2 regions of the Clostridium sp. LS3 genome follow, and region 2 is predicted to be linked to the other one. Evidence: a T-box and tRNA genes for the amino acid it is inferred to sense, from the RefSeq annotation. Region 2 holds a T-box; the other holds one or more tRNA genes.
What was found. A T-box is a leader RNA that pairs with one kind of tRNA and senses whether it is charged. The one in region 2 lies ahead of pheS (phenylalanine--tRNA ligase subunit alpha), so its partner is inferred to be a tRNA-Phe.
Positions count from the first base shown of each region.

Region 1: it has a tRNA-Phe gene. The T-box ahead of pheS (phenylalanine--tRNA ligase subunit alpha) is inferred to sense a tRNA for this amino acid. The anticodon was not compared.

Region 1 is NZ_CM143921.1:3,766,601-3,772,492, forward strand. Features, by position in the region: gene ACZJV1_RS17740 (C40 family peptidase) at 1-266, opposite strand, end outside; gene ACZJV1_RS17745 (hypothetical protein) at 541-846, opposite strand; tRNA gene ACZJV1_RS17750 (tRNA-Pro) at 972-1,047, shown strand; gene ACZJV1_RS17755 (HAD family hydrolase) at 1,467-2,108, shown strand; gene ACZJV1_RS17760 (peptidylprolyl isomerase) at 2,153-2,899, opposite strand; gene bcp (thioredoxin-dependent thiol peroxidase) at 3,076-3,528, shown strand; tRNA gene ACZJV1_RS17770 (tRNA-Phe) at 3,745-3,820, opposite strand; rRNA gene rrf (5S ribosomal RNA) at 3,826-3,942, opposite strand; rRNA gene ACZJV1_RS17780 (23S ribosomal RNA) at 3,998-5,892, opposite strand, start outside.
Region 2 is NZ_CM143921.1:2,388,733-2,394,624, forward strand. Features, by position in the region: gene pheT (phenylalanine--tRNA ligase subunit beta) at 1-1,881, opposite strand, end outside; gene pheS (phenylalanine--tRNA ligase subunit alpha) at 1,900-2,919, opposite strand; T-box leader at 2,968-3,195, opposite strand; gene ACZJV1_RS11205 (TrmH family RNA methyltransferase) at 3,263-4,048, opposite strand; gene ACZJV1_RS11210 (potassium channel family protein) at 4,063-4,731, opposite strand; gene ACZJV1_RS11215 (TrkH family potassium uptake protein) at 4,746-5,892, opposite strand, start outside.

The sequences.
Region 1 (5,892 bases), 1.4 Mb from region 2:
TTTTCAATTTCTTTCTTTGTGTTTTGAACTTCATCCTTAATAGATTCCATTTGCTTCTTATTATTTTCAACCTTTTCAGCTAATGGTGCTATTTGTTCATTTAAACTATATATCTTACCTTGAATATCTTCTATCTTCTTATTTATTTCGTTATACTCTTGTTGATTTTTTTCTATTACCTCCTGATTTGGAGTAGCAAAAACCGGCGTGACTGAAGTTATTGTTAAAGCACCTGCTATAACAATTGATAAAATCTTCTTTTTCATAAGTGTTTGGTCCTTAGACCATCCCCCTCTCCCTATATGATTTATTACCATTATAACACTTATGGAAAGCTTGGACAATGGTAATTTTTAAAAAATGAGATATTTAGACCATGTAAATGTATACTATACATATGTAGATAAGTCTTGGTTATCCATATATAACCATGATTACCTAGTTTTCATTATAATTATATGCTATTTATAACCATCATTATTATAATTTTATAAATAAATTATTAAAAATTTATTTATAAAAAGGTATAGGAATATATTTCTATATATTCCTATACCTTTTTGAAGACTTACTTTGTACTAAAGATGAAATAGATACAATTACTATAAATAAAATTATTATATACTTAGATTGATTTGGTAAAATATAATCAGCTATTCCTAATACAACACCTAATGCTCCTATAGATATATTAAATATTCCGTTAACCTTCATAAACTTATCAATATCACTATAAACTCCACTATTGCTTAATAGCTTTTTAGTCTTTTTGCTCTTTAATGATAATAATCCCATTAATATAAAGCCTATGCTTCCCAAAATAATTACTATAGTACTTCCTCTCATTAATTTGTTCCTCCTAAATATATATAATATCTATATATATTAAAACAACAGAAAAATAATTTCAACATTTTATTTTTAAAACTGTTGACATAGCAGGTTATAATTACTATAATTATAATGTACTTCGGGGTGTGGCGCAGATGGGAGCGCGCGTGGTTTGGGACCATGAGGTCGCAGGTTCAATCCCTGTCACCCCGACCATAAAAAAATCCTCTCTATTATTGAGAGGATTTTTTATTTTATTTATTATTTCTTACTTATTAAGTATAATAATTTTTAATTTTAAGTAAATTTTATTTTAATATTTGTATTTTAAATTATATATAGATATACTATATTAATTGCAATCCATATAGTCATTAACTTCTTTAAGTTTATCTTCAAACCCAATAGATTTACAAGAAATTAATACTATAGGAATTATTGATATATAAACACACAATATTAATATCAACATAAATCTTATCCCCTTTTCAAAATTCTAATTACAATACTTATATGAAAGAGGAGTCATAATTGTTAAAATTTTTATATACTACTAAAATAATATAAATTAACATAATATTTAACTTATTATAATATTATGTTAAATAACACTTGAAGGAGGTAGTCATAAATATATGGATAATATACAAGCAGTTATATTTGATTTAGATGGAACACTAATAGACTCAATGGGAATATGGGCTCAAATAGATGAAGAATATTTAAGTAAGTTTGGTTATAATGTTCCTGATAATCTTCAAGAAAAAATAACTCATCTTACTCTTACTGAAACAGCTATCTATTTTAAAAACAATTTTAATATAGATAGCAGCATAGAAGATATTATATCTACATGGCATGAAATGGCCTTTTATCATTATTCTAATACAATTAAACTAAAAGATGGTGTAGTAGAGTATTTAACTTTACTAAAACAAAAAGGTGTGAAAATCGCCTTAGCAACTAGTAATTCTATACCCCTACTAGAGGTAACACTTAAGAGAAATAATATATACCACTTTTTTGATTCAATAACTACAACAGAAGAAGTAAAAAAATCAAAAGATAATCCCGACATATATTTACTATCTGCCAAAAAACTTAATGTTGATCCAAATAAGTGTTTAGTTTTTGAAGATATAGTACAAGCTGTTAAAGGGGCAAAGCTTGCAGGCATGAAAGTGTTTGCTATTTATGATAAAGCATCTGAAAATCAAAAGGAAGCCTTAATAAATATAGCTGATAAATACATATTAAGCTTTAATGAATTACTATAAAAAATAAAGGAATTGACATCAATTCCTTTATTTTTTATACTTTATTATGCTCTAGTAACTACGTATTTCTTTTCTAATTCTTTAACAACATCTAAATACTTTCTTTGTTGCATTTCTTGTAGTAATGTATTTACAATTTGATCCTTAACTTCATCAAATAGCATTTCTTTACCTTCATTTTTCTCTTCAACATTTATCAAATGATAGCCAAATTGAGTTTGAACAGAATCACTTACAACACCTATTTCTAAGTTAAATGCAGCTTCTTCAAATTCTGGAACCATCATACCTCTACCAAAAGCTCCAAGGTTTCCTCCTTGCTCCTTAGATGGGCAAGTTGAATATTTAACAGCAGCTTCTTCAAATGTAATTTCATTTGAATCAATTTCGCTTTTAATTTTATCACAAAGTTCTTTTGAATCAACTAATATATGTTTTGCTGTAACTGCTGGTTGTTGAGTAAAAACATTCTTATTATTATTATAATAATCTAAAGCATCCTCATCTGTAACAGTAACTTCTAATAATAATTTATTTATTGTTAATTGAGTTAAAATATCTTTTTCTGCCTGTTTTACATTTTCTCTATACTCTTCTGTAGAGTCTATATTTAATTCCTTACCTAGCATGTTTATTAGTTCAAAAGAAACCATTTGCTCTAATAATTGTTTTTTTGCTTCTACTGTTTTAAAGTATTCTCTTCTTTCTGCTGGGTATTTCATAATTACTGCTTGTAAATCAGACTCTTTTATTTCTCTTCCTGCTATCGTAGCCAAAATTTTATCTTCCATTAAAATATCTCCTTTAAATAAAAATTTGTTAACATAGTTAATTATACCAGAGTTTATATTAAAATATATATGATTTATTAATTTAATATAAATTTACGATTAAATTAGTATTACTTGTTGATAATAATTATTAGTAGTATTATAATTAAATAAACTTTATAAGGAGGATGTTTTTAATGGAATTAGGAAAATTAGCACCAGATTTTACACTTATGGGATCTGATGGAAAAGAACATAAATTAAGTGACTATAGAGGAAAAAAAGTAATAGTATATTTTTATCCTAAGGATAATACTCCGGGATGCTCTACAGAAGCCTGTGATTTTAGAGATAATATAACTGAAATAAGTGATTTAAATGCTATAGTTCTTGGTATAAGTAAAGATAACTTAAACTCACATAATAAATTTATTGAAAAATTTAACTTACCATTTGTTTTATTAAGTGATGAAGAAAAAGTTGTTTGCCAGCTATATGATGTTATTAAAGAAAAAAATATGTATGGTAAAAAAGTTTTAGGAATAGAAAGAAGTACTTTCATTATTGATGAAAATGGAATTCTAATAAATGAATTTAGAAAAGTTAAAGTTAAAGGTCATGTAGATGCCTTATTAGAATTTATTAAATAAAAAAAGTCGCCAAGGCGAGCTTGTCGAGGCGTCGACTTTTTCAGCGCATGTGAATTTCCGAAGCTTGCCTGAGGAAAATCTTGTAAGCGCACTATATTCATATTTTTACTCTTTAGGCGATACCTAAATACCTTACAGTAGTTATTCATAATAAATATAAAAATATAATTTCCTAAAGAGTAAAAAAGCACTAACAAATGTTAGTGCTTTTTTATCTGGTGGCTCGACCAGGAATCGAACCAGGGACACGAGGATTTTCAGTCCTCTGCTCTACCGACTGAGCTATCGAGCCATATAACCTGGCAACGTTCTACTCTCCCACACAGTTTCCCATGCAGTACCATCGACGCTGTAGAGCTTAACTTTCCTGTTCGGAATGGAAAGGAGTGTTTCCTCTACGCCATCATCACCAGATATCAGAGTGTTCTCTGAAAATTGCACATGAATTACAGCCAAAATCTTTTAATTATTGGTCAAGCCCTCGACCTATTAGTATCAGTCAGCTAAATATGTTACCACACTTACACCTCTGACCTATCAACCTTGTGTTCTTCAAGGGGTCTTACTAGCTTATGCTATGGGAAATCTCATCTTGAGGGGGGCTTCACGCTTAGATGCTTTCAGCGTTTATCCCTTCCCGACTTAGCTACCCAGCCATGCTCTTGGCAGAACAACTGGTGCACCATAGGTCAGTCCATCCCGGTCCTCTCGTACTAAGGACAGCTCCTCTCAAATTTCCTACGCCCGCGACGGATAGGGACCGAACTGTCTCACGACGTTCTGAACCCAGCTCGCGTGCCGCTTTAATGGGCGAACAGCCCAACCCTTGGGACCTACTACAGCCCCAGGATGCGACGAGCCGACATCGAGGTGCCAAACCTCCCCGTCGATGTGGACTCTTGGGGGAGATCAGCCTGTTATCCCCGAGGTAGCTTTTATCCGTTGAGCGATGGCCCTCCCACGAGGTACCACCGGATCACTAAGCCCGACTTTCGTCCCTGCTCCACTTGTGGGTGTCGCAGTCAGGCTCCCTTCTGCCTTTGCACTCTTCGAACGATTTCCGACCGTTCTGAGGGAACCTTTGGGCGCCTCCGTTACTTTTTTGGAGGCGACCGCCCCAGTCAAACTGCCCACCTAACAATGTCCCGTCACCAGATTCATGGCGTCCGGTTAGAATCCCAATACTGTCAGGGTGGTATCCCAAGGATGACTCCACTAAGGCTGACGCCCTAGCTTCTCAGTCTCCCACCTATCCTGTACAGACAATATCGAAACTCAATGCTAAGCTACAGTAAAGCTCTACGGGGTCTTTCCGTCCAATCGCGGGTAGCGAGCATCTTCACTCGCACTACAACTTCGCCGGATTTGCAGTTGAGACAGTGCCCAAGTCATTACGCCATTCGTGCGGGTCAGAACTTACCTGACAAGGAATTTCGCTACCTTAGGACCGTTATAGTTACGGCCGCCGTTTACTGGGGCTTAAGTTCACACCTTCGCTTGCGCTAAGTGTTCCCCTTAACCTTCCAGCACCGGGCAGGCGTCAGCCCCTATACATCAGCTTACGCTTTAGCAGAGACCTGTGTTTTTGCTAAACAGTTGCTTGGGCCTATTCTCTGCGGCCTGCTCTCGCAGGCACCCCTTCTCGCGAACTTACGGGGTCAATTTGCCTAGTTCCTTAACTGCAATTCTTCCGATGGCCTTAGGATTCTCTCCTCATCTACCTGTGTCGGTTTGCGGTACGGGCACTACTTCTCTCTCTAGATGCTTTTCTTGGAAGCATGGAATCAGATACTTCGGCCAAATTGGCCTTCCCCATCACACCTCAGAATTGTTAAGACGGATTTTCCTGTCTTAACTCCCTAAATGCTTAGACTAGCATTTCCAATCGCTAGCACATCCTATCCTTCTCCGTCACACCATCGATAATAACGATAATAGTGGTATTGGAATATCAACCAATTGTCCATCACCTACGCCTTTCGGCCTCGGCTTAGGTCCCGACTAACCCTGGGCGGACGAGCCTTCCCCAGGAAACCTTAGATTTTCGGCCTGTAAGATTCTCACTTACATCTCGCTACTAATGCCAACATTCTCACTCGTAATCAGTCCACCGCTCCTTACGGTACGACTTCAGCCCGATTACGACGCTCCTCTACCGCTCAAGTTAAACTTGAACCCGTAGCTTCGGTGGTAAGTTTGAGCCCCGGACATTTTCGGCGCAGGATCTCTCGACTAGTGAGCTATTACGCACTCTTTAAATGAGTGGCTGCTTCTAAGCCAACATCCTAGTTGTCTTAGAAATCCCACATCCTTTACCACTTAACTTACACTTTGGGACCTTAGCTGACGATCTGGGCTTTTTCC
Region 2 (5,892 bases):
ATTTAATCCTAAAGCTTCAATTACATTTTCTACTACTCCCTTTAAATCTAAATAATCACAATCTCCATACATACCTATTGTAAGTATGTTTCTTTCATTTGGAAGATCTGTTTCATCTCCATTAGGTATATATATCTTACCAACTTCAAATAATCTAGCATATTCATTATTTCTTGAGTAATTTCTTCCTAAAGACTCCATCATAGAATGAATAGTAGTAGTTCTCATAACAGAGTAATCTTCTCCTAGAGGATTTTTAATCTTTACTACATTTCTTAACTCACTATCTTCTGGTAAGTTGATTTTATCAAAAACTTTAGGTGATATAAATGAATAACTAATTGATTGGTTTAATCCACTTGATATCATAGTATTTATAACATCTTCAGCTAATATTTCATTTTTATATTTAGGTTCTCTTTCAGTAGATACCTTAAATATTGTAGTTGGAATCTTATCATATCCATATATTCTTGCAACTTCTTCAGCAATATCTTCTTTGATCGCTATATCTATTCTAAATGTTGGTATATTTATAACTAAATTATCATTAGCAACTTCTGTTTTTAAGTCTAATGAATCAAGATATCTCTTCATATCTTCTTTTGCTATTTCAGTTCCTAAGAATTTATTTATCCAGTTAGAATCTACTGTTATACTTCCTTCCTCTTTCTTTTGAGTATATACATCAATAGTTCCTTCAATTATTTCACCGCATCCAAGCTCACATATTAAAGCACAAGCTCTATCTATTGCTAAACTTGCAAGATTTGGATCTATATCTTTTTCAAATCTTGATGAACTTTCAGTTCTTAAATTAAGTTTTTTAGAATTAACTCTTATATTTGTTCCATCAAAATTTGCACATTCAAAGATAACTTCAGTTGTATCTTCTTTAATTTCTGAGTTTAATCCACCCATTATTCCTGCTAAAGCTATAGTTTTGTCTCCATCTTTTATACATAAGAAACTAGAATCTAAATTTCTTTCAATTTCATCTAATGTTACAAAAACTTCTCCATCTTTAGCTCTCTCTACAACGATTTTACCACTTTCTATTTCTCTTGCATCAAAAGCATGCATAGGCTCCCCAAGTTCTAACATTACAAAATTAGTTATGTCAACTATATTATTTATAGGTCTAACTCCTGCTTCTAATAATCTTTCTTGCATCCAACCTGGCGATGGCATAACTTTAACATTTTTAACGCCTCTTGCCATATATCTTCTACATAAAGAGTCATTAACTTCAACTTTAAGCTTATCATTAATATTTTCAGAATTCTTTGCTTCATAATTAAAACTAGGCATCTTATATGATTTTCCAAGAGTTGCTGCAGTTTCTCTAGCCATTCCAACTATACTTAAGCAATCTGGTCTATTTGAAGTTATTTCAAAATCTAATATTGATTTATTAAGACCTAAATACTCTTTTATATCCATTCCAAGAGGTGCATCTTTAGGTAATATCATAAGGCCATGAACAGGCTCATCACCAGCTATTCCAAGTTCTTCTTCTGAACAGAACATACCGTTAGATACTACTCCTCTTAGCTTACCTTTTTTTATTTCAGTTCCATCTGCTAAAATTGATTTATGAAGAGCAACTGGTACTACGTCTTCTTCTTTCATATTTGTTGCAGCTGTAACAATTTGAATATTTTCAGCTAATCCTATATCAACTTGACAAACCTTTAATTTATCAGCATCTGGATGTGTAGTTATCTCAACAATTTTTCCAGTAACTACATTTTTAATTGTATCGCCTTGAGTAATAACTTCTTCTACTGCTGAACCTGATAATGTTAATCTATCTCCAAGTTCTTTTGCATCTATATTTACTTCAACATAATCTTTTAACCAATTAAATGGTACTTTCATCTCTTTTACCTCCTATAATTAAAATTGATTTAAAAATCTCATATCACTTTCGTATAATAGTCTGATATCATCTATTCCATATTTAAGCATAACCATTCTATCAACTCCAAATCCGAAGGCAAATCCGCTATAAACTTCTGGATCTATACCACAATTTCTTAACACCTCTGGATGAACCATTCCGCAACCTAAAAGTTCTATCCAACCGCTTCCTTTACAAACTCTACATCCTTTACCTTCACAAACAAAGCAAGTTGCATCCATTTCTGCTGAAGGTTCTGTAAATGGAAAGTGGTGAGGTCTAAATTTAGTCTTAACTTTATCTCCAAACATCTTCTTTGCAAAAAGTTCTAAAGTACCTTTTAAATCTGCAAAAGTTACTCCCTTATCAATAACCAATCCTTCCATTTGATAGAATATTGGTGAGTGCGTTGCATCAACTGCATCTGATCTATAAACCTTACCTGGTGCTATCATCTTTATAGGAGGTGCTTGATTTTCCATAACTCTAATTTGAACTGGGGAAGTTTGAGTTCTTAATACTAAATTATCATTTATATAAAAAGTATCTTGCTCACTTCTTGCTGGATGATCTTTTGGAATATTTAAAGCTTCAAAATTATAATGATCTAACTCAACTTCTGGTCCTTCTTCTACTGTAAAGCCCATTGATATAAAGATATTTTTCATACTTTCTAAAGTTAAATCTAGAGGATGTCTCTTACCAATTAAATTTTTCTTTCCTGGTAATGATACATCTATAACTTCAGATGCTAATTTAGCATTTTTTTCTTTTTCTTTAATACCTTTTGCTATTTCTTCAATCTTATCTTCAACTTCTTTTTTTACTACATTTACAAGTTTCCCTACTATTGGTCTCTCCTCTTGAGATAATGCTCCCATACCTCTTAATATAGTAGTTAGTTCTCCTTTTTTACCTAAATATCTAACTCTTATTTCTTCTAATTCTGAGCTAGTATTTACATTTGTTAATTCTTTAAATGCATTTTCTTTAATAGAAATTAACTTTTCTTGCATCTTATATTTCCTCCTTTTTTGATAAAAATAAAAAACTTCGCCCCCTATAAAAGGGACGAAGTACCGCGTTACCACCCTAATTGGTTTATAAATTTTATAAATTTAAAACCCAACTCAAATTTAAATAACGGTTAAAACCGCTAGAAACTACTATTACTTTCATCTCTAGGACTCCTGAGGGAACTTCAATATAAACTTCTTTAAAATGGTTTCCAGTCTTAGACCACTTCTCCCTGAAAAGTCCTTTATATCTACTTTCTCATTCTCAGTCTTTATATATTCAATTTACAATCTATTATACAAATAAACTTAGTTAATTTCAATAGTAAGTTTCTAATTATTTCTATATTAAATTTTGTCTTACTTTTTCAAATAAAATTATTGATGTTGCTATTGCTACATTTAAAGATTCTGCTCCTCCTGGCATTGGAATTTTAACTTTCTTATTTGCTAAGTTAAAAAGTTCATTGCTTATTCCATTTCCCTCATTGCCTACAGCTAACATTATCTTTCCTTTTAGATCTTCTTCAAAAAAGTTTTTAGATTCTTCAAGAGATGTTGTTACTAAACTAACACCACTTTCTTGAAGCTTTTTTATAATATTAAATTCTTCATCATCATAAAAAATTGGAACATAAAATATAGAGCCCATTGTAGATCTTATTGTCTTATCATTATATATGTCAACAGTTCCTTTAGTTAATATTATCCCAGCTACTCCAGCTGCGTGAGCTGTTCTTATTATGGTTCCTAAATTACCGGGGTCTTGAACTTTATCACATACTAAGAAAAATTCACCATCTAAATCTACGGAAATTTGCTTATTTTTTACTACAGCAAGAATTCCCTGAGGATTTTCTGTAGAAGCTAATTGTGAAAATAAATTTTTTTCTAAAACAAAAATTTTATCCTCTGCTATAAATTCCTTTAATAAGGTACTTGACTCTAATATATCTTTATCTCTTTCAGATAAAACTATAAACTCTATTTCCATACGGGCTTTTACGGCTTCTTCAATTAAACGAAGTCCCTCTAAAATAAACTTACCCTCTTTTTGTCTAAATCTTCTTTCCTTAAGCTTTTTTGTAGACTTAAATAAATTATTTTCTTTACTTTCTATATAAATCAAAAATTTGCACCTCGTTAGTTTGATTTAGCTATCATACCTTCTAATCTATTTAAATCTTCAGCTGATCCTATAGCAACAATTACATCATTATTTTCTATTATATCATCAGCTGCTGGTGATAAATTAACTTCATCATCTCTTTTAATTGCCATAACGTTTATTCCATACTTACTTCTAAGTCTTAATTCATTTAAAGTTTTACCAGCCCATTCAGATAAAACTTGAATTTCCATAACACTATAATCTGCTGATAACTCTATATAATCTAAAATACTAGCTGAAACTAAATTGTGGGCAACTCTTACTCCCATATCCTTTTCAGGTAGTATAACTCTATCTGCTCCAATTTTATAAAGAACCTTTGCATGTAAATCACTATGGCCTTTAGCAATAATATATTTAACTCCAAGTTCTTTAACTAATAATGTAGCCATTATACTTGATTGTATATTATCTCCTATTGTAACCACTGCTACATCAAAATTCCTAATTCCTAAAGATCTTAAGGCATTTTCATCCGTTGCATCTAGTTGTGCAGCATGTGTAACACTATCTGATATTTCTTGTACTATATCTTCATCTTTATCTATTGCTAGTACATCATTTCCTAAAGAATATAAAGTTTTTGCTATTGAAGATCCAAATCTTCCAAGTCCTATAATTACAAATTGCTTATTAGACAATTAAATCCATCTCCTTAACCAATTAAAATTTTTCCTTCTGGATATTTATATCCAGATTTTTTACCTTTTCTAGTTAATGCCAACATTACAGTAAGAGGGCCAACTCTTCCAAAATACATCATAAGCATAATTAAAACTTTACCAATAGAACTTAAATTTGGAGTAAGTCCTAATGTTAGACCTACGGTTCCAAATGCAGATGTTGTTTCATATAATAAATCTATAAAGCTTGCACCAACCTCAGTATATGATAAAATCATTGTTGCAAATATTACTAATGATACACCTATAAATAATAAAGTAAATGCTTTATAAACAGCTTCTTTAGTAAATCTTCTTCCAAAACCCTCTGCATCTTCTCTTCCTTTTATTACGGAAATAACTGTTAATACTAATATACCAAAAGTTACTGTCTTTAATCCACCAGCAGTTGAGCCTGGAGATCCTCCAATAAACATTAAAATTACAGTTAAAAATTTACTTGCTAATGTCATTCCACTAGTTGATACACTATTAAATCCAGCAGTTCTTGGACTTACTGATGCAAAAAATGAATTTAAAAGCTTATCTTTAAAATTCATATTTGCTATGGTTTCTGGGTTAGTGTATTCAAATATTAACATTAAAATAGCACCACCAAATACTAATATAGCTGTTGTTATTATTACTAATTTGGAATGAAGAGATAACTTTTTTATTCCTTTAAACTCATATATTTCTAATAAAACTGTAAACCCTAAACCACCTATTATTATTAATGCACTTATTACTAAAATAACTACACTATTACTTGAATACCCAACAAGACTTTTTCCAAATAAATCAAACCCAGCGTTACAAAAAGCAGATATTGAATGGAAAACGCTATAAAAAGCGCCTTTTGCAATTCCATACTCTGGAACAAATTGAGTTGATAATAATAGAGCTCCAAAAAATTGAACTGAGACCGTAAATACTAATACATATTGTACCATTTTTACAAGTCCTTGAATAGAATATGTATTCATAGCTTCTTGCATTACAAGTCTTTCCCTTAGAGTTATTTTTTTACCTAATATTAAAGATATTAATACTGCAAAAGACATAAACCCTAGACCACCAACTTCAATTAAAGTCATAATAACAGTTTGCCCAAAAGTACTCCAGTGGGTACTAGTATCT